Regions from separate parts of the Citrobacter sp. CFNIH10 genome, predicted to be linked through region 2. Evidence: predicted binding sites of a transcription regulator. Region 2 holds the regulator's gene; each other region holds the start of a gene.

Region 1 (5,493 bases), 640 kb from region 2:
TAGCGAAATTCTGAATCTGATGCTGATTACCAGTCAGGATAATAAAGCTGTGCAGGTTGCCTTTAATATGACGAAGGATTTAGTTGACCAGTATCAGGATGTCGCAAAAGCGTCATTAATGTCGCTTAAGTTTGACTAATCATTATCGCTAAATATCGATAAGCGCCCGCAAGTATTGCGGGCGTTTTGCGTTAAAAAAAGACAGCGCGGTATTTCCACGCTATCTCTGCTCAGAACAGAATGGTTTTATTTCGCGTCGTCAGGCAAGGCGTAAGCGACAATATAATCGCCCATCTTCGTACCAAACGAGCCGTGGCCACCGGCTGAAATCACGACATACTGTTTACCGTTCACCTCATAGGTCATCGGTGTGGCTTGTCCACCGGCTGGCAGACGCCCCTGCCACAGTTTCTCACCGTTGCTCATGTTATAGGCGCGCAGGTAGTTATCCGCCGTGGCGGCAATAAACAACACGTTGCCCGCCGTTGAGATAGGACCGCCCAGCATTGGCATCCCCATATTGAACGGTACTGGAACCGGCATCGGGAACGGCATGCTGTCCTGCGGCGTGCCAATGCGTTTTTTCCAGACTACCTCATTGGTCTTCAGATCCAGCGCGGAGATATAACCCCAGGCCGGTTGCTTACATGGCAGACCAAACGGCGACAGGAATGGGTTCAGCGTGACGCCAAACGGCACGCCATATTGCGGCTGGATACCGGATTCGGTGCCTGTGCCTTTTGCATCTTTCGGCTGTTCCATCGGATTACCCGGACCGCGTGGGATCAGCTTCGAGACGAACGGCAGCGCCATCGGGTTGGCAATCGCCACCTGACGGTTCGGATCGACCGAGATACCACCCCATTCGAACATCCCGAGGTTACCCGGGAACACCAGCGTGCCCTGCTCAGACGGCGGAGTAAAGATGCCCTCATAGCGCATCTGGTGGAACATCACGCGGCACACCAGTTGATCGAACATGGTGGCGCCCCACATATCCGCTCCGGTCAGATCTTTTTTCGGGCGGAAACTCAGTTCAGAGAACGGCTGCGTTTTGCTGACGTAATCGCCTTTCGCGGCACCCTGCGGAACCGGTTTTTCCGGTGCCGGAACGACCAGTTCACCGTTACGGCGGTCGAGGACAAAGATGTTACCGGTTTTCGCTGGCGCGTAGATAACCGGGACTTTCTCACCGTTGACGGTGATATCCGCCAGCGTCGGCTGGGACGGCATGTCCATATCCCACAGATCGTGGTGGACGGTCTGATAGCTCCAGGCAAGTTTACCGGTGGTCGCGTTCAGCGCCACAATCGAGCTGGCGTAGCGTTCCTGCTCTGGCGTACGGTTACCCCCCCAGATATCCGGCGTAGTCACCCCCATCGGCAGATAGACCAGATCCAGCTTCGCATCGTAGGCCGCCGGAGCCCAGGAGTTCGGCGAGTTAAAGGTAAAAGAGTGCTCATCGGAAGGGATTGCATTCGGGTCTTTCGCACCCGGATCGAACGCCCACAGCAGTTTGCCGTTATTGACGTCAAAACCACGGATCACGCCCGAGGTTTCGCGCGTGGAGAAGTTATCCGTTACCGAACCAGCAATCACAATCGTTTTATCGGTGATGATTGGCGGCGATGTAGGCTCATACAGACCCGGCGTGGTGTCCGGCATGTTAGTCTGCAGATTCAGAATACCTTTGTTGGCAAAGGTTTCACACAGCTTGCCGGTTTCGGCATTCACCGCAAACAGACGACCATCGTTGACGGGCAGGATGATACGGCGCGGACAGTCGGCAACCACTTCCGGGGACGCGTTATCGGCTTTCGCTTCATGGTACGACACGCCACGGCAGGTCACGTGCTGGAAGCTGGTGTTGGTATTGAGTTGCGGATCGAAATGCCACTTCTCTTTACCGGTAGCGGCATCCAGCGCGAACAGACGCTGATGGGCGGTACAAAGATACAGCGTATCGCCAACCTTAATCGGCGTCACTTCATTGGTGATTTCACCCGGATCGTTCGGCTGCTTCAAGTCACCGGTGCGGAACACCCACGCTTCTTTCAGATTGTGGACGTTATCGGCGTTGATCTGTTTGAGCGGCGAGAAACGCTGGCCTTCCTGATTACGACCATACGCGGGCCAGTCGTTGTCCGAAATGGCGGAGATAGGTTCGGCTGGTGTGGCGTCGGCGCTCAGCGTGCCGTTGATCTCCTGCGGATCATGAAAGCCCGCCCAAGTGAGGAGCCCGCCGCTGATCAGCAGGGCCACCACCAGAGCGGCTACGGCACCGCGGGAAGGGACGATCAGGCGATGCCAGACGAACGGTAAAATCAGCCAGATGCCGAAGAAGACCAGAATATCGCTGCGCGGCGTCAGCGCCCAAAAGTCGAACCCGACCTCCCACACGCCCCAAATCAGGGTGGCGAGGAGCAGGGCGGCGTACAGCCAGAGTGCGGAACGTTTGCTGCGCCAGAGCAATACGGCAACGCCCAGCATCACCAGTCCCGCAATCGGGTAGTACCAGGAGCCGCCAATGGCGACCAGCCAGCCTCCGCCGATCAAAAGATAAAGCCCGCATAGCGCTGCAAAGAGGGCCGTTAGCGTCACGAGTAACCGTGGCGAACGTGCGTTGTTATCTGCCATAAAAATACACCATCTCAATTTGTTAATTTTTTAGTAGCAATTAATTATAGGATTTAACATGTGTGATCGTCATCACAAAATGAGCTTTATTAAGAGATGCCGCGAATAAATACTTTTACTGGTATACTGCGTGCCTTGCGCTTAGATGCTGACTTATCAAGAGCAGGCATTAAGTGATTTGTTTTTAAATCATATGGTTAGAGATATGAAACATACTGTAGAAGTCATGATCCCCGAAGCGGAGATCAAAGCGCGTATCGCTGAACTGGGCCGTCAGATTACTGAGCGTTATAAAGACAGCGGCAGTGATATGGTGCTGGTGGGTCTGCTACGTGGCTCATTCATGTTTATGGCGGATCTGTGCCGTGAAGTGCAGGTATCTCATGAAGTCGATTTTATGACCGCCTCAAGCTACGGTAGCGGCATGTCCACCACCCGTGACGTCAAGATCCTCAAAGATCTCGATGAAGACATTCGCGGCAAGGACGTGCTGATTGTGGAAGACATTATCGACTCCGGTAACACGCTGTCGAAAGTGCGTGAAATCCTGAGCCTGCGTGAACCGAAATCTCTGGCGATTTGCACCCTGCTGGATAAACCCTCCCGCCGTGAAGTGAACGTTCCGGTCGAGTTCATCGGGTTCTCCATTCCGGATGAGTTCGTGGTGGGCTACGGTATTGATTATGCGCAGCGCTATCGTCATCTGCCGTATGTCGGCAAAGTGGTGTTGCTGGACGAATAAGCGTAAAAAAGCCGGGAAAATCCCGGCTTTGACTGGATACATCCCTGGTGTATGACCGGGGATTTTTATTTGTGATTGACGTGCTTCTGGCTGAGGTTAGACACGCCCTGACGATAACGCTGCTCCAGGGTGGCGCGACTGGTCGCGGTCACTTCCAGATCGCGCAGCAGGCCGTCGTGAATACCGTATGCCCAGCCGTGGATGGTCACTTTCTGACCCCGTTTCCAGGCTGACTGCATGATGGTGGAGTGGCCCAGGTTATACACCTGTTCCATCACGTTCAGCTCGCACAGCGTGTCCATACGGCGCTCTTGCGGCATTTCACCCAGCAATGAGCTATGTTTGAACCAGATATCACGGATATGCAGCAGCCAGTTGTCGATGAGGCCCAGTTCCGGGTTATCGACCGCAGCCTGTACGCCGCCACACCCGTAGTGACCACAGATAATAATGTGTTCAACTTCGAGGACATCAACGGCATACTGAACAACAGAGAGGCAGTTGAGGTCGGTGTGGATGACCAGGTTGGCCACATTACGGTGGACAAATAATTCGCCCGGTTCAAGACCGGTTAAACGTTCTGCGGGAACGCGACTGTCGGAACATCCAATCCATAGAAAGCGCGGTTTTTGCGCTTGCGCCAGTTTCTCAAAAAATCCGGAATCCTCTTCCACCAGCATTTTTGACCATAGTGCATTGTTGCTGATGAGTGTATCTATGTCTTTCATGGAGGTTAACGACCTGTAACCAAATAAGTGCGTTGGGCTAATATAGGGCAACTCCGGGATTATTTAAACCACATATAAAGTGTAAGTACGTAAGGTAAGTAAAAATTTATGACCATTGCGCTGGAACTTCAACAACTTAAAAAAACCTATCCTGGCGGTGTTCAGGCACTGCGCGGGATAGATTTACAGGTCGAAGCGGGAGATTTTTACGCGCTTCTGGGGCCGAACGGGGCAGGCAAGTCGACCACTATCGGTATCATCAGCTCGCTGGTGAATAAATCGTCCGGGCGCGTCAGCGTCTTTGGTTACGATCTCGAAAAAGATGTCGTCAACGCCAAACGTCAACTCGGGCTGGTGCCACAGGAATTTAACTTCAACCCGTTTGAGACCGTACAGCAGATTGTGGTCAATCAGGCGGGCTACTACGGCGTGGAGCGAAAAGAGGCGGTTGAGCGCAGCGAAAAGTATTTAAAACAGCTCGATCTGTGGGAAAAACGCAACGAACGTGCGCGGATGTTATCCGGCGGGATGAAGCGCCGTCTGATGATCGCCCGCGCGCTGATGCACGAGCCGAAGCTACTGATTCTCGATGAACCGACAGCGGGTGTCGATATTGAACTTCGCCGCTCAATGTGGGGGTTTTTGAAGGATTTAAACGACAAAGGCACCACGATCATTCTGACCACTCACTATCTGGAAGAGGCAGAAATGCTCTGCCGCAACATCGGAATTATTCAGCACGGCGAGCTGGTCGAAAACACCTCGATGAAGAACCTGCTCTCTAAGCTCAAGTCCGAAACCTTCATTCTCGATCTGGCAGCGAAAAGTCCGTTGCCGCAGCTGGAGGGCTATCACTATCGGCTGGTGGATACCTCAACGCTGGAAGTGGAAGTGTTGCGTGAGCAGGGAATTAACAGCGTGTTCAGCCAGCTCAGCGCGCAGGGCATTCAGGTATTGAGTATGCGTAACAAAGCGAACCGCCTTGAAGAGCTGTTTGTGTCACTGGTTCATGAAAAACAAGGAGATCGCGCATGATGCAGCTTTACTGGGTCGCGCTGAAAAGCATCTGGGCGAAAGAAATTAACCGCTTTATGCGGATCTGGATCCAGACGCTCGTGCCGCCCGTCATCACCATGACGCTCTATTTTATTATCTTCGGTAACCTGATTGGTTCCCGCATTGGCGAGATGCACGGTTTCAGCTATATGCAGTTTATCGTGCCGGGTCTAATCATGATGGCGGTCATCACCAACGCGTATGCGAACGTGGCGTCGTCATTCTTTAGCGCCAAATTCCAGCGCAACATTGAAGAGCTGCTGGTTGCCCCGGTACCGACACACGTGATTATCGCCGGTTTTGTCGGCGGCGGAGTGGCGCGCGGACTGT
Region 2 (5,493 bases):
TCGCACGATTGCAGATATCGCTGCGCCAGTTCCGGCGTCAGCATCGTATGCTCACGCGCCAGCGTGGTCATGGCATTGATATGTTCGACGATAAACTGACTGTGCGTCACCCACAGCTTCATGTCCGCCAGGTAGTGCGTGTTAAAGCCTGGCTCCTGCATCGCCTGATTCAGTGAGTTAAACAGCGTGTTGTGCGCCTGATTGACGCGCATACGCTGATAAGCCAGCGGTGTGGCCTGCGGATCGTCACTCAGAATCAGACGAATCGCTTCCTGATCGGCCTCCAGCGCATCATGTGCGTTTTTACGCAACAGTCCGCTCTGCCATTGTGGCCATAACCAAACGGTGCCGCCAAACGCAATCAGGCAGCCTATCACCGTGTCGACAAATCGCGGAATGATGAACTGTTCGCCGTCCAGCGTCAGGAGTTGCAGGGTGTACACCGCCGTGACGGTAAATCCCACGGTCGCCCAGCCGTAGTTTTTGCGGATGGTCAGATAGCTGACCAGGGTGATCACCAGCATCAGCGCCAGCGTATATCCTTCAGGAATATGAAAGTGCAGTGTTACGCCTGCGATAATCAGCCCCACCAGCGTTCCCGCCGAACGGTGCAGAATACGCACGCGGGTGGCGCCGTAACCGTTTTGCGTCACAAACAGCACCGTCATCAGGATCCAGTAAGGCTTCGGCAGATGCAGCGCGGTTCCCATCAGACTGGCGATGCTGAGCATGACGCTGATCCGCCCGGCGCTGCGGAGTGCCGGAGATTTCAGCGAGAGGTAGTTTTTCAACGCCGGCAGCAGCGGTAGCCGACGCTGCTTATCGGCCATCAGATCGCGGGCGTACAATGGTCGCTGGGTGCGCAGTACGCGGGCGATACGGCTGAAGTGCCAGTAACAGAACTGCCCGACGGGGTTATCCGGATGCTGATGAGCAATTTTTTCCAGCGCGCCAATCTGCTTTTGCATGGTGAACCGCGTCGGCAGCCGGTGATACAGAATGTCATCCGCCAGTACGCGCAGGCGAGCGGCGACCGTTTGCGCCGTCCAGCGTATCACCTGCTCCGCGTGACTGCGCTCGACCAGCTTTTGCACCTCTTCCGGTTGATGCAAACTGACGGAGATATGTTCCTGCAGATCCAGCGCTTCCTGAAAGGCGCGCAGCATCCGCTTATAGTCATTATTGTGATGCGCCGACAGCATGTGCATCTGCTGATAGCACTGGGTGATGAGGTCGACGGCCTTCTGCTGGCGCACCAGAAGCGGCGGCAGGGCTTTTTCCGGGTCGGTATGCTGGGTCAGCATGCTGTATTTCGCTTCGCAGTAATCCGCCAGTTCCCGGTACAGCAGGCTCAGCGACTCGCGCAGCGGCTGTTCGCGCCAGAGCCAGAACCAGAACCAGTTAAACAAGCCATACCACAGCGTGCCCAGCGCGTAGATCAGCAGCGGTTCCCAGACCGGCATATTTCCCGCGAGGCTCAGTGTGAAAATCGCCGCGATCAGCGAGGCCGGAAGCAAACGCGCGTGAAGGGAGCTCAATTCAGCGGTGACGCCGAGCGTGAGCGTCAGGCCGGTCAGGATCAGGGGTAACGGCACCGCTTGCGTCAGCAGCAGCTGCATGATCAGGCTACAGCCGGCAAACAGCGATGCACCGATAATCAGACGTTTGAAAAAGCGTTTGTGCGGAGTATCAAGCCCGGCAATGTTGCAGCAGGCGGGAACGAGAGAGAAGAGCAGGCCCAGATGTAACTGCCCGATGATCAGTCCGACGGCCACGGGCAAACAGAGCACCAGCGTTTGACGTAGTGCATAATTGATTTCTGGGTGATAAATCAGTCTGCGCCACATTGGCAAAACAAAAATGACGCGCTAGCGGGTAGCGCGTCATTTCCGATGAGATTAACGAGTGCCGTAAACGACGATCGTTTTACCGTGAGCGGAGATCAGGTTCTGATCTTCCAGCATCTTCAGAATACGACCAACGGTTTCGCGAGAGCAGCCAACGATCTGGCCAATCTCCTGGCGAGTGATTTTGATCTGCATGCCGTCCGGGTGAGTCATCGCATCAGGTTGTTTCGCCAGATTCAGCAGAGTCTGGGCGATACGACCGGTCACGTCGAGGAAGGCCAGGTTACCGACTTTCTCTGAAGTGACTTGCAGACGGCGAGCCATTTGGGAAGAGAGGCGCATCAGAATATCCGGGTTCACCTGGATCAACTGACGGAATTTCTTGTAAGAAATTTCAGCCACTTCACACGCTGTTTTCGCCCGAACCCATGCGCTACGTTCCTGGCCTTCTTCAAACAGGCCCAGTTCGCCAATAAAATCACCCTGATTCAGATAAGAAAGGATCATTTCTTTCCCTTCCTCATCCTTAATCAACACTGCCACTGAGCCCTTAACGATGTAGTACAACGTTTCTGCTTTTTCACCCTGGTGAATCAGCGTGCTCTTGGACGGGTACTTATGAATGTGGCAATGAGACAAGAACCATTCAAGTGTCGGGTCTGTTTGCGGTTTGCCAAGCACCATGCGCGATTATCCTCTGTTATAAGCTGTCTCCAGAGCCAAAAAATGCCGCTGTCTCTGGGGTTGCAAAAATGTGCTTCCCGCGTCCTGGGAAGAGGCTGTCAAAAACTCACTGCAGCCTTTAATGTGAAGTCCTCTGCATACATGCAGTACATCAATGTATTACTGTAGCATCCTGACTGTTTTAGCATAGCTTTAGCCGTGTGTCTCCTGGTGTCTCGCTTCAGCATGACGGAGGTCGCCTTCCGTTGCGAGAATTGTTATGTACGCGTAATCTGTCAGGAAAATTGACGCACTGGAGTTAAAAAATATGCAAGCGCGTGTTAAATGGGTTGAGGGGTTAACCTTCCTTGGTGAGTCGGCTTCCGGACACCAGATTTTGATGGACGGTAACTCTGGTGATAAAGCGCCGAGCCCGATGGAAATGGTGTTGATGGCAGCGGGCGGTTGCAGCGCCATTGACGTGGTTTCTATCCTGCAAAAAGGCCGTCAGGATGTGACGAACTGCGAAGTGAAACTGACGTCAGAACGTCGCGAAGAGGCGCCACGCCTGTTCACCCACATCAATCTGCACTTTATTGTCACCGGTAACGATCTGAAAGATGCCGCCGTTTCGCGTGCGGTCGACCTGTCAGCGGAGAAGTACTGCTCTGTGGCGCTGATGCTGGGAAAAGCGGTCAACATTACCCATTCATATGAAGTGATTGCGGCGTAATTTTTCCTGTCGCCGGATGGCGGCTAGCGCCTGGTCCGGCCTACAGATCCCTGATTTGTAGGCTCGATAAGCGTAGCGCCATCGCGCACTTCCCATCGTTTATTCGATCTTCTTGCCTTCCATCAGTCGCTGCACCAGCGGCAACATGATGAGTTCCATTGCCAGCCCCATTTTGCCGCCAGGTACCACCAATGTATTGATGTGGGAAATGAATGACCCCTGCAGCATCGCCAGCAACCAGGGGAAATCGATTCCTTCCAGATTACGGAAATGAATCACGACAAAGCTCTCATCCAGTGATGGAATGCCTTTGGCCGCGAATGGGTTCGAGGTGTCGACGGTGGGAACGCGCTGGAAGTTAATATGGGTGCGGGAGAACTGCGGCGTGATGTAGTTGATATAGTCGTCCATCGAACGCACCACCGAATCCATCACCGCCTCACGAGAATGGCCTCGTTCGCTGGTGTCGCGGATAAGCTTCTGGATCCACTCCAGGTTAACGATGGGGACCACGCCGACCAGGAGATCAACATGTCTTGCGACCTCATGCTGGGGCGTGACGACGCCGCCGTGCAGGCCTTCATAGAACAATACGTCGGTGGGTTCCGGCAGGGGTTGCCACGGGGTAAACGTCCCCGGTACCTGATTCCATGGCACGGCTTCATCATAGGTATGCAGATATTTACGCGACTGGCCTTTGCCCGTCTGACCGTACTCAATAAACGTCTGCTCCAGTAGACCGAAGTCATTGGCGTCGGGCCCAAAATAGCTGATGTGGCGTCCGGCGTCGCGTGCTTTGCGGATCGCCATATCCATTTCCGGACGGGTATAGCGGTGAAAACTGTCGCCTTCCACCTCGGCTGCGCGCAGGTTGAGCTGCGCAAAAATTTTACGGAACGCGAGGCTGGTGGTGGTGGTCCCCGCGCCGCTGGATCCTGTTACCGCAATCACCGGATGTTTGGCAGACATGTTAACTCCATCAATAAATTGATTTTTTATTATAGTCGGCCGATAGCGTGCGGGTTATTCGCGAAATTGCTTGCGCGGCATGATATTGACGGTTTCGTGCAACTCAGACCACACCAGCACCGCTTCGCCACACTGTAACTGGCGTTTGACGTCGGCGACTTTTTGTTCAAGGGTACGTTCATGTTCACCATAATCGGTACCTTCGCGCAACACAAAGCTTTCGATCAGATTGTCCAGCGTCTCGGGGGAAAGGTCCTGCCAGGGGATTTGCATGATTAGGCCTCCAGATACGGTGTCAGCCAGTCAGGGATGCGCGATTCCAGCCACATTTCTGGCCGACGTAGCGTCCCGCCAATAAATCCAACGTGCCCGCCATGTTCGGTTAACTGATATTCCACCTGCGGCGGTAAATCTTCTGCTTTGGGGATCACATGATGATCCATAAACGGGTCGTCTTTCGCGTGAATGATCAGCGTCGGAATGGCGATGTCGCTGAGCAAGGGCATGGCACTGCACTGACGATAGTAGTCGATAGCATCGGCGAAGCCGTGAATTTTGGCAGTGATCAGATCGTCAAACTCACGGATCCGGCGCAGGGACTTCAACTGCGCCAGGCTCACCGGCAGCGAGCCTGGATAAGCCGCCAGCTTGCGCGATGCGTTAGCTTTCAGCAGGTTGAGCAGATAGCGCTGATAAATACGGGAAAAGCCTTTATCCATATGATAGCTGCAGGCTTCCAGTACAAAGGGAGCCGAGACAATGACCGCCGCATCAAGCGGGATGTTTTTCCCTTCTTTAGCCAGCAGGCATGCCAACATATTTCCGCCGAGCGAATAGCCTACGGCGGCCGTCGGCGCGTGGCCAAATTCCCGCTGCAACCAGCCTAAGAACCAGGTTCCGTCTTCGGTTTCACCGGAGTGATAAATACGGTTCAGGCGATTCGGTTCGCCGCTGCAACCGCGAAAGTGCATCACCACGCCAAGCCAGCCACGATTCTTTGCCGCTTCAATCAGGCCATGTGCGTACGGACTGTTCAGGCTGCCTTCCAGACCATGAAAGACCACCAGGCGCGGCTTGTGCTTCGCCTGATGCGGATCTTCACTCCATGCCAGATCGACAAAGTCGCCGTCGGGCAATTCCAGACGCTGCCAGTGGGCGTCGAAATTCACCTTTCGGCGGATCAAACGCGGCAACATGGTCTGTAGATGGCAGTTACTGATACCGCGCATCGGGCGAAATTCGTCACTGCTGCCATTTGGCATCTCTGGGTCGTGAAGGATT
Region 3 (5,493 bases), 600 kb from region 2:
ATCACCGTACAATCGGCCTCGCCAGCCCACTCGCCCAGCACGTCAACCTGGCGTTCGCTGAACAGCAGAATTAATGATGTCGAAAAGCCTTTTAGCTCTACACGCAGCACTTTTCCCAGCAGACGCGCTCGCGCCGTTTTCAACGCCGGCGAACGATACAGGAATGAATTAAGCAAACTTTCCATTCCTGCAGTCACTAAGGGTTTAAAAGGCATCCCCGTTCTCCTGTCAGAACTTATAGCCGCGATGTAGCGCAACCACACCCGCTGTCAGGTTGTAATAGTCGACACTTTCGAACCCGGCGTCCTGCATCATCGCTTTCAAGGTGTCCTGATCGGGATGCATACGGATGGATTCCGCCAGATAACGATAGCTATCGGCATCATTGGCGACCATTGAACCGATACGCGGCAGGATATGGAACGAGTAGGCGTCGTACGCTTTGCTCAGTGGCTCGATAATCGGTTTAGAGAATTCCAGCACCAGCAGACGACCACCTGGCTTCAGGACACGGAACATCGAGCGCAGGGCTTTGTCTTTGTCCGTGACGTTACGCAAACCGAAGGAAATAGTGATGCAGTCAAACGTATTGTCCGGGAACGGCAGCGCTTCCGCATTGGCCTGAACATATTCTACGTTGCCAATCACGCCGATATTGCGCAGCTTTTCACGACCCATTTTGAGCATTGAGTCATTGATGTCAGCCAGAATCACCTTGCCGGTCTCCCCGACCAGACGGGAGAATTTAGCCGTCAGATCGCCGGTTCCCCCGGCTAAATCCAGTACTGTCTGACCACGGCGGACGCCGCTACAGTCGATGGTGAAGCGCTTCCACAAACGATGGATGCCAAAAGACATCAAATCATTCATAACATCATATTTTGATGCCACAGAATGAAAAACGTGGGCCACCATGTCCGCTTTATGCTCTTTAGCGACAGTCTGAAAACCAAAGTGCGTCGTTTCTTGTGAATTATCCACCATCTCAGTGCCTGCTCATCAAAAAATTGTTCGAGAAGTGTAACAGATTGGGGCGCATTGCCCTACCCTTCTGCCCGTCCGGGTTACTCCGAACGGACTAATTCGATTGCTGCTTTATCCCGTCATCGTCGGAATAAGATGCATCTTCCTGCTCTTCAGGTACCGATCGCAACCGATACTCTTCATCCTGCGTTGTGGCCTGTTCCGCCAGTTCAGGGTTAATCTCGCGCTTAATTTCTACCCCTAAGCCGCGAAACGCTTCGGCCTGCGCCAGCACGTTGCCGCGCCCCGACGACAGCTTTTTCATCGCCTGACGATAGTTATCCTGCGCTTTGTCCAGACTCTGCCCGATGGAGGACATATCGTCGACAAACAGCCGCATCTTGTCATAGAGCTTACTCGCACGGTCCGCAATCTGTTGCGCATTACGGCTTTGATGTTCGTAACGCCAAAGATTCGCAATGGTTCGCAACGCCACCAGTAATGTCGTGGGACTGACCAGCATAATATTATTTTTAAGCGCTTCAGTAATCAGTTCGGGCTGTCGGTCGAGCGCTAACAGAAACGCGGGCTCCACCGGGATAAACATCAGCACGTAATCCAGCGTGCGCAGCCCCGGAAGCTGCTGGTAGTCCTTACGTCCCAACAGGCGAATATGGTTACGCACCGAAGCAATGTGTTCCTGAAGCGCGCTTTCGCGGGTGTAATCGTCTTCCGCATTAAAATAGCGCTCATAGGCCACCAGCGTCATTTTGGCGTCGATCACCACATCTTTTCCCTGCGGTAAACGTACAATTACGTCGGGCTGCATGCGGGAACGAACGTCATTCTCGATACTGACCTGCGTTTCGTACTCATAACCTTCACGCAGTCCGGATGCTTCCAGCACACGGGTGAGTACGACTTCGCCCCAGTTCCCCTGCGTTTTATTATCGCCTTTTAGTGCACGCGTCAGGTTGACCGCTTCCTGGGCCATTTGTGCATTAAGCTGTTGAAGATTGCGAATTTCATGCGCCAGGGTGTGACGTTCTCGCGCTTCCTGACCAAAGCTGTCCTGAACCTGGCGACGGAAACCGTCCAGTTGTTCACGCAGCGGCGTCAGCAGCCCATTCAGGCTCTGTCGGTTTTGCTCATCAACCCGGCGATTGCTTTGCTCAAAGATTCGGTTTGCCAGGTTTTCAAACTGTTCGCTCAGACGCTGCTCGCTGTTGATCATCTGGCGAATTTTATCTTCCGCATGCTGCTGTGTGGCTTCCATTCGCGTGGTCACTTCACGCAGATCCGCTTCCAGCGAGGTGTTAATGCTGCGCAGGCTACGTAATTCGTTATTGAGCAACTCGCACTCATCACGCCAGTGTTCACTTTGGGCAAGCTGTTGTTTGGCAGCACTTAATGCCGCAACCATCTCTTCACGTTCAGCGAATTGTTCGGCTTTCTGTTGCGCATGCTGATAGCTGGCTATCAGCCAGCCAAGCGCAATGCCCACCAGCGCAATAACCGCATAAATGATGATTGAGATATCCAAAATGCCTCCCGACGCCATACATCACCCGCACAAAATAGAATTGTGCTGTATAAACGTCCAGTTTTAAAGAACTTTCCTGCGAGGCGGTACGCAAATAATCGCGTAAAAGCAAAAGGCCGAACGCGTCGGCCTTGTTTACGGAAGAGAAGAGAATTAGATGAGACGACGTGCCGCTTCCACCACGATTTTCACCGCATGGCTTTCAGTTTGTTTCATCGTCTCCGCATTCGGGATCTCTTGCTGGGTGCGGTTGACGATTACCCCCGCAACCATCCCGGCGCGCAGGCCCTGGCTTGCACACATGGTCAGCAGCGTGGCGGACTCCATTTCGTAGTTCATCACGCCCATTGACTGCCACTCTTCCATGGAGCCTTTGAAACGACGTACTACGCGACCGGAGAAAGTGTCGTAACGTTCCTGGCCTGGGTAGAAGGTGTCAGAAGATGCAGTTACGCCCACGTGAGTTGTGGCACCGATGGATTTTGCCGCTTCAACCAGCGCGGTGGTGCATTCAAAGTCAGCGACTGCCGGATACTCCATCGGCGCAAAGTGCAGGCTCGCACCATCCAGACGAACGGACGCCGTGGTGACCAGAACATCGCCGACATTGATATGCGGCTGAATGGCCCCCGTGGTGCCAATACGCAGGAAAGTACGAATGCCCAACTGAGCCAATTCTTCCACCGCTATAGAAGTTGATGGGCCGCCGATACCGGTCGAGCAGACGATGACGGCTTTACCGTCCAGCTCTGCGCGCCAGGTAGTGAATTCACGGTGAGATGCCAGTTTAACCGGCTTCTCCATCAGCGCGGCGATCTTTTCTACACGTTCCGGATCGCCAGGGACGATAGCCAGCGTAGCCCCTTGTAAATCGTTCTTGGTGAGGCCGAGATGAAAAACGTCAGACCTGGACATATAAAACTCCTCTGTGATTCGGTTTTTGTCAGAAGAAGCAAAAAGACACTTTACCGAAGGACTTAAGATATTTTCGTGACCGCTATCACCATGATGCAATTCATTTGCATGAATTTACCTACAAAAAGTGATCAACATCACATCAATAGCCCAACTTTCTCTTTCTTTGCACAAAAAGCGAGCCGTTTGAGGCAGTGTGAATGGTTAAAGGCTGTCTATAGTTAATAGTGCGCTATTTTTCTAAGGGTACGGAGAATACCATGACATCAACACCACAAACCGGTTTTGCACCTGCAGCATCCCCTATTGCCTCTACCTCAGTGCATACCCCGGACGACGCCATCGTCGCGGGTTTTACGTCAATCCCTTCTCAGGGGGACGAGATGCCGGCGTTTCACGCCCGGCCGAAAAAGAGCAATGGCCCACTGCCTGTGGTCATTGTAGTGCAGGAAATCTTTGGCGTGCATGAACATATCCGCGACATCTGCCGTCGTCTGGCGCTGGACGGCTATTTGGCTATCGCGCCAGAACTCTACTTCCGCGAAGGCGATCCCAATGATTTCGCCGATATTCCCACGCTATTGAGCGGTCTGGTGGCGAAAGTGCCGGATTCTCAGGTTCTGGCCGATCTGGATCACGTCGCCAGTTGGGCGTCCCGCAACGGTGGCGATGTTCATCGTCTGATGATCACTGGCTTTTGTTGGGGCGGACGTATTACGTGGCTGTACGCGGCGCATAACCCGCAACTGAAAGCCGCTGTAGCCTGGTATGGGAAGTTGGTTGGCGATAAGTCGTTGAATTCGCCGAAACATCCTGTCGATGTGGCGACCGATCTGAACGCCCCGGTGCTGGGTCTGTACGGCGGTCAGGATAACAGTATTTCACAGGAGAGCGTGGAGACCATGCGCCAGGCCTTACGCGCCGCTAACGCCAATACGGAGATTGTTGTCTATCCTGATGCCGGTCATGCCTTCAATGCCGACTACCGCTCGAGCTATCACGAAGAATCTGCCAAAGACGGCTGGCAAAGAATGCTGGCGTGGTTTGCACAGTACGGAAGTAAGAAATAACGCAGGTCTGAACCGCCCCCCGACAACAGGCCCGGTGGCGACTTCGCCTTACCGGGCCCAGGAAGATCACGCCTGACGCAGATTCTGCGCGGCTTTCACCATGTTCGCCAGCGCGGCGCGGGTTTCCGGCCAACCGCGGGTTTTCAGGCCACAGTCCGGGTTCACCCACAGGCGTTCAGCCGGGATACGTTGTGCCGCTTTTTGCAACAGCGCCTCAATCCACTCTACGCTCGGGACATTCGGCGAGTGAATGTCATACACGCCCGGTCCGATTTCGTTCGGATAGTCGAACTCTTCGAACGACTCCAGAAGCTCCATGTCGGAACGTGAGGTCTCAATGGTGATCACGTCAGCATCCAGCGCGGCAATAGAATCCATGATGTTGTTAAACTCGCAGTAACACATGTGGGTGTGGATCTGGGTATCATCTTTCGCCACCGCCGCGTTGATACGGAACGCTTCCACGCCCCACGCCAGATAAGCCGCCCAGTCGCTACGACGCAACGGCAGCCCTTCGCGTAGTGCGGGTTCATCAATCTGAATGATGCCAATGCCTGCCGCTTCCAGATCCGCCACCTCATCACGCAGTGCCAGCGCGATCTGTTTGGCGATGGTTTCGCGGGTGACGTCTTCACGCGGGAAGGACCAGCAGAGAATGGTCACCGGGCCGGTCAGCATGCCTTTTACCGGTTTGTCAGTCAGCGACTGAGCATACTTCGCCCATTCTACGGTGATCGCTTCCGGACGGCTGACGTCGCCGATCACCACCGGCGGTTTCACGCAGCGAGAGCCGTAACTCTGCACCCAGCCATTCTGGGTGAAAACAAAACCATCGAGGTGCTCACCGAAATATTCCACCATGTCGTTACGCTCGGCTTCACCGTGGACCAGCACGTCCAGGCCTAAGCGTTCCTGCTCAACAATCGCCTGCTTAATATGCTCCGCGATGCCAGTGCGATAGTTGTTAGCATCAAGCTGCCCTTTTTTGAAGTCCAGACGCAG
Region 4 (5,493 bases), 1.6 Mb from region 2:
TCGCTAAGCTTTTCCCGTCCGCGTAGCGCACATTCCCAGACGATCAGCACCCGCCAGCCCAGTTCCTGTAAATTCTGGATATCGCGGCGATCGCGCGCCACGTTTTTACCAATCTTATCCAGCCAGAAATCGGTGCGCGTCGCGGGCACTTTGAACAGATAACAGTGATGATGGTGCCAGAAACAGCCGTGGGTAAAAATGACGCAGCGATACTCATCCACCACAAAATCAGGACGACCGGGTAGTGAAGCATCCTGAACGCGATAGTCGAGCCCCTGCTCCGTCAGCAGCCCCGCCAGTCGTTTTTCGATAGCCGTATCGCGGGTTGCAATGGCCCGCATGTTTTTACTGCGCGTTGCCTTATCGTGAACGTCCGCCATGAGCGCTCTCTTGCTGCCGTAACGCGACCGCCGCATTAATGTTCTCTTCCAGCAATTTCGCCACGGCGGCGAACGCGGGCACGACCACCGAGTTTCCAAACTGGCGATAGGCCTGGGTGTCAGAAACAGGGATACGGAACTGGTATCCCTGCGGCGACTCGAAGCCCATTAGTCGTGCGCACTCTCTCGGCGTCAAGCGACGTGGACGATGCTGTTGATTTTGCGGATCGTCGAAATTCACTTCCCCGGTGGCGAAATCCCAACCGCGGTCGATCAGAATTTCAGCACCATCTTTGTAATAGCGCGCGGAAAGCGTTCGCGTCACGCTATTCGGATTCGCGGGATCGACCATGCCGTAGCCAAAACCGTTACCTTTCGCCTGATGTTTTTTCGCGTAGCGGTAGAGATATTTCCACAGTACAGGCGTCAACACATATTTGGCTTCAACCACTGGTTCCAGTAATTCCGCCAGCGTCGTCCGCCGCGGCGGGTAACGCGTGCTGATGTTACGCAGGGTAAAATCGCGCTTCAGGTTCAGATCGCGACGAAACCCGACCAGCACGATGCGTTCCCGGTGCTGCGGCAAAAAATGTTTGCCGTCGATGATTTTCGGATCGTCCGGGCCATTATCCTCTGCATCGGCAACGTCGTAACCCAGAGCGTCCAGCGTCTGCATAATAATGCGGAACGTTTTGCCCTGATCGTGGCTCTTCAGGTTTTTCACGTTTTCCAGAACAAAAATCGGTGGACGGCGGGCATCGATGATTCGCACAACGTCAAAGAACAGTGTTCCCTGAGTATCGCAGGCAAAACCGTGGGCGCGTCCCAGCGCATTTTTCTTCGACACCCCGGCAAGGGAAAACGGCTGGCACGGAAAGCCTGCCAGCAGGACATCATGTTGCGGCACATGCTGACGAATATGATCCGCCGCCTGACTGTCGCTGACACCTTCGCGATGGCTGAGCGTGATGTCGCGAATGTCTTCATTAAAGTGGTGGCTGGCCGGGTCGCAGTAATAGTTAGCTTTATAGGTACGCACCGCATGTTTGTTCCACTCGCTGGTAAACACACACTGCCCGCCTATCGCCTCAAATCCGCGACGAATACCGCCAATACCGGCAAAGAGATCGATAAAGCGGAAGGCATAGTGCGGATGGTGCGCTGGCGGCGTGGGCAACAGGGTACGCAAAAACCCCGACTCTCGTTCGCTTAATCGGTGCCAGGCGGAGGCATTCGCCACCACGCGCTTTAAAATGGCCGGACTCCAGTGGTTCTCGCCGATTCCATTCAGATGAGCCACCAGCGTTTTAACATCATAAATTTCCAACAATTTCGCCAATAACGCCTGCGCAACGTCTGCATTGCTGTCTGTTGCGGGAACCAGCGAACCTGTTACTGAAAGATTTTGCTGCATATCGTTAACCGACCAAAAAAGAGTGGCGTCAGGTTAACATAAAATTGGCCTCACGAGTGGCTGGGACTAAACGTGCGGATCACCGCCGGATCGACAGATTCGTACTCCCCTTTTAGCTCCGCGCTCAGTTTTGCCATGTAGTTCACCAGGAAGCCGGCATTATGCCGGGCCAGTTCCCGGCCACGCTCGGTTTGCATGGTGTCGGGCAACGCCAGTAATTTGGTCTGGAAGTGATCAAGGGCAAACTGTTTATCGTTGAGCGCTCGCCGCTCGGCGAAGGGGTCTTCGCCATCAAAAAGCGCCACGCCTAACGCGCCGGAAACGGCAAAAACACGCGCCAACCCAATCGCGCCCAGCGCTTCAAGCCTGTCGGCATCCTGAACAATTTTCGCTTCCAGAGTGAGGGGGGCAATATTTGCGCTAAAACTGTGGGCTTCAATCGCATGGCAAACCGAGGCCAGTTGCGACTCGGGGAAAGCGGGAAAATCACGGATGAGGATACGGCAGGTTTCTGCCGCCGCCAGGACCGACGAGCGATAACGATCCGGATGATTTTTGGCAAGGCTGACAATGTCATGAAAATAACACGCGGTCAGCACGACCAGCTCATCGACCGTCTGTCCCTCCATCAACTGTCGGGATGTCGCCCAGACGCGGCGGAAGTGAAAAATATCATGCGCGGCGTCCTGCCGGGTGTGATGATGGCATAGCCATGCTTCAAATTGTGATTGCCAGTGCTGAAGATCCACAGTGCCTCCCGTACGTTAAGAAAGGCTACAGTAGCAAGTTTCTCCGGCAGCTTCACGTTGGCTGACGACGCGGGCGCGTATACCAGGCGATGCCGCCAAGAATCAGCCCCACCAGCCCAAGTACCAGAAACCCCAGCAAAGCCCCCATCCATTTTCCGCTGGTTGAGCCAAGCGAACTTTCAAATCCGGCAACCGGAATTGACTGGATGTGGCTGATCACCCAGGCATAACGAAGCATGGCCCAGACAAAATAGACGCAGAAAGCGTAAAACACCCACAATGCCAGTTTACCGCCCAGACTCCGCGTTGCTTTTTCTTCCATACTGCTCAAAGGAAACTCCATTTTTGTGACGTAACTCGAAAGATTTTTTTTGCTCTTTTTTGTGATTATAGTCACATTTTTCTGTTCTGTGCGTCACAATATAGCCACGAATCATTGATTTTGCAGATGTATTGATCCAGGGCAATTTTAGTTATGTCACAAAACACTCTGTTATTTCCGTTTATTTTCAAAAATATCCAGACTCCTGTTTATTTACTCATATCATAAACAAATAAAACGCCAACCCATCAATCTGGTTTTTGTTTTATATTAATCATGGCACTATAAACGTGTTATTAGCCTTTTTATCATTTAATCATTTTTTTATAACCGGCATTTATGCCGGTTTTTTTTAATTATCACATTCGGCAAATGGGTACGATTGTCATCTGGAAAACATCCAAGTCATCAATATCAAAACAAAAAAGCATAAATACTTGATATTAAACCATAAAGATAATGAATTTGTTTTATATTTATCATACAATATGAATTATAAATACCCACATTGAAACATTTAGAAATATTTAAAATACAATTGTTACATGTTATTTTTAAAATAAAATGAACTCCTGGAATAGTATCCAGACGTGCTCTTCTGGAAAGCAGCACTTATTCATGAAGATTATTATCATAAGGGAATACATAATGAAAAGAAAAGTATTGGCAATGCTCGTTCCAGCATTATTGATTGCTGGCGCAGCCCATTCTGCTGAAGTCTATAATAAAGACGGCAATAAACTGGACCTCTATGGGAAAGTGGATGGACTGCACTACTTCTCAGACAACACTGACAGTGATGGCGACATGTCCTATGTGCGTCTGGGCTTCAAGGGTGAAACCCAGATCATGGATCAACTGACTGGTTACGGTCAGTGGGAATATAACATTAACGCAAGCGGTACCGAAGGTGACAAAGGCGATTCCGCAACGCGTCTGGGCTTCGCGGGTTTAGGTTTCGGTCAGAATGGTACCTTCGACTATGGTCGTAACTACGGCGTGGTTTATGACGTCGAAGCGTGGACTGATATGCTGCCGGAATTTGGTGGTGACTCCTACACCCAGACCGACGTCTATATGCTGGGTCGTACTAACGGCGTAGCCACCTACCGTAACAAAGGCTTTTTTGGTCAGGTTGATGGCCTGAACTTCGCGCTGCAGTATCAGGGCAACAATGAAGGCGCAAGTTTTGGCCAGGAAGGCTCGGGCAATAGCACATATCGTAAACTGGCCCAGGAAAACGGCGACGGTTTCGGTATGTCCACCTCTTATGACTTTGACTTCGGTTTAAGCCTGGGTGCTGCCTATTCTTCATCTGACCGCACGGATGATCAGGTTTCTCGCGGATATGGCGATCGTTCTCGTGCCAACAACTACGCCGGTGGTGAAACAGCTGAAGCCTGGACCATTGGCGCGAAATATGACGCGAACAATATCTATCTGGCCACGATGTATGCCGAAACTCGCAACATGACCTATTACGGCGGCGGTAAAGGTGAAACCAATGGCGGTATTGCCAACCAGACCAAAAACTTTGAAGCGGTTGCACAGTACCAGTTCGATTTCGGTCTGCGCCCTTCTATCGCCTACCTGGTATCTAAAGGGAAGGAACTGGGTGGTCAGGATCATGATGGTGATGGTAACCCACGCTACACCGACAAAGATCTGGTGAAATACGTTGATGTAGGTATGACTTACTACTTCAACAAAAACATGTCCACCTACGTTGATTACAAAATCAACCTGCTGGATAACGATGACCACTTCTATGCAGACAATGGCATCGCGACCGATGACATCGTTGCTGTGGGCTTAGTGTATCAGTTCTAATCGCCAGAATAATTCCAGGCCCGCTTCCGGCGGGCTTTTTTGTGCCTGAAATGTCACTCAGTATTGAGCTTGTCGCCATTTTCCCGCATCCAGTCAGCCAGAGGCGCCAGTGCACCATGCATGGTCAATCCCAATGGCGTTATCTGATACTCAACGCGCGGTGGAATTTCCGGATAAACTGTACGTGACACCAGTCCGCGTAACTCAAATAAACGCAGCTGTTTTGTCAGTTCTTTTTGCGTAATGGGGGCTGCAGCCCGCAATAACTCGCCGAAACGCACCGGGGCATTCAGTACGATCAGACGGTACAAAATCGGTATTGCCCACTTCCCGGAGACCAGACTGACGAAGCGAGTCATCGGACAGGGTTGATGCTGAACATTTTTCTCCGTTACACCGTCGGCTGATTCCGCCATAGCACACCTCTTGCCTCTTTAGTATCCATTTGGTACCTGGTTTCCTTTAGATACTAACGTTTCTATAGTGCATTCTCCAGAGACAATTCAGGAGAAGTAAAATGGGTCGCTTAACAGGTAAATATACGCTCATTACAGGCGGGACCAGTGGTATTGGTCTGGCAACTGCGCAGGAGTTTATTGCCGAAGGCGCGCATGTCGCTGTCACAGGACGCAATCCCGGCACGCTCGCTCAAGCCCAACGCATTCTGGGTGACAGCGCATGGGTGATTGCCACCGATGCCGGGGATATTCAGGCACAAAAAGGGCTGGCAGAAACCCTCGCTTCGCGTTGGCCGGGGTTGGATGCCGTTTTCGTCAATGCGGGTGACGTCACGCACGG

What was found. The regulator CRP, encoded in region 2, controls carbon source genes, mostly activating them, when cyclic AMP is high. The targets are predictions, from matches to a motif close to ATGTGANNNNNNTCACAT.
Region 1: the regulator CRP is predicted to act here: its motif matches at 2,698-2,715, upstream of hpt (hypoxanthine phosphoribosyltransferase).
Region 3: the regulator CRP is predicted to act here: its motif matches at 3,547-3,564, upstream of udp (uridine phosphorylase).
Region 4: the regulator CRP is predicted to act here: its motif matches at 2,925-2,942, upstream of drpB (cell division protein DrpB).

Annotation. Positions count from the first base shown of each region.
Region 1 is NZ_CP026216.1:187,220-192,712, reverse strand. It holds gene C2U53_RS04230 (hypothetical protein) at 1-139, shown strand, start outside; gene C2U53_RS04225 (glucose/quinate/shikimate family membrane-bound PQQ-dependent dehydrogenase) at 247-2,637, opposite strand; gene hpt (hypoxanthine phosphoribosyltransferase) at 2,843-3,379, shown strand; gene can (carbonate dehydratase) at 3,445-4,107, opposite strand; gene C2U53_RS04210 (ABC transporter ATP-binding protein) at 4,216-5,142, shown strand; gene C2U53_RS04205 (ABC transporter permease) at 5,139-5,493, shown strand, end outside.
Region 2 is NZ_CP026216.1:827,261-832,753, reverse strand. It holds gene C2U53_RS07465 (YccS/YhfK family putative transporter) at 1-1,847, opposite strand, end outside; gene crp (cAMP-activated global transcriptional regulator CRP) at 1,899-2,531, opposite strand; gene C2U53_RS07445 (OsmC family protein) at 2,839-3,243, shown strand; gene C2U53_RS07440 (phosphoribulokinase) at 3,343-4,212, opposite strand; gene C2U53_RS07435 (YheU family protein) at 4,267-4,485, opposite strand; gene C2U53_RS07430 (hydrolase) at 4,488-5,493, opposite strand, start outside.
Region 3 is NZ_CP026216.1:1,431,680-1,437,172, reverse strand. It holds gene ubiJ (ubiquinone biosynthesis protein UbiJ) at 1-215, opposite strand, end outside; gene ubiE (bifunctional demethylmenaquinone methyltransferase/2-methoxy-6-polyprenyl-1,4-benzoquinol methylase UbiE) at 229-984, opposite strand; gene rmuC (DNA recombination protein RmuC) at 1,079-2,506, opposite strand; gene udp (uridine phosphorylase) at 2,660-3,421, opposite strand; gene C2U53_RS10345 (dienelactone hydrolase family protein) at 3,682-4,491, shown strand; gene metE (5-methyltetrahydropteroyltriglutamate--homocysteine S-methyltransferase) at 4,558-5,493, opposite strand, start outside.
Region 4 is NZ_CP026216.1:4,424,030-4,429,522, forward strand. It holds gene C2U53_RS25635 (very short patch repair endonuclease) at 1-380, opposite strand, end outside; gene C2U53_RS25640 (DNA cytosine methyltransferase) at 361-1,794, opposite strand; gene C2U53_RS25645 (phosphohydrolase) at 1,845-2,543, opposite strand; gene drpB (cell division protein DrpB) at 2,596-2,865, opposite strand; gene ompC (porin OmpC) at 3,514-4,695, shown strand; gene C2U53_RS25660 (helix-turn-helix domain-containing protein) at 4,749-5,111, opposite strand; gene C2U53_RS25665 (SDR family oxidoreductase) at 5,213-5,493, shown strand, end outside.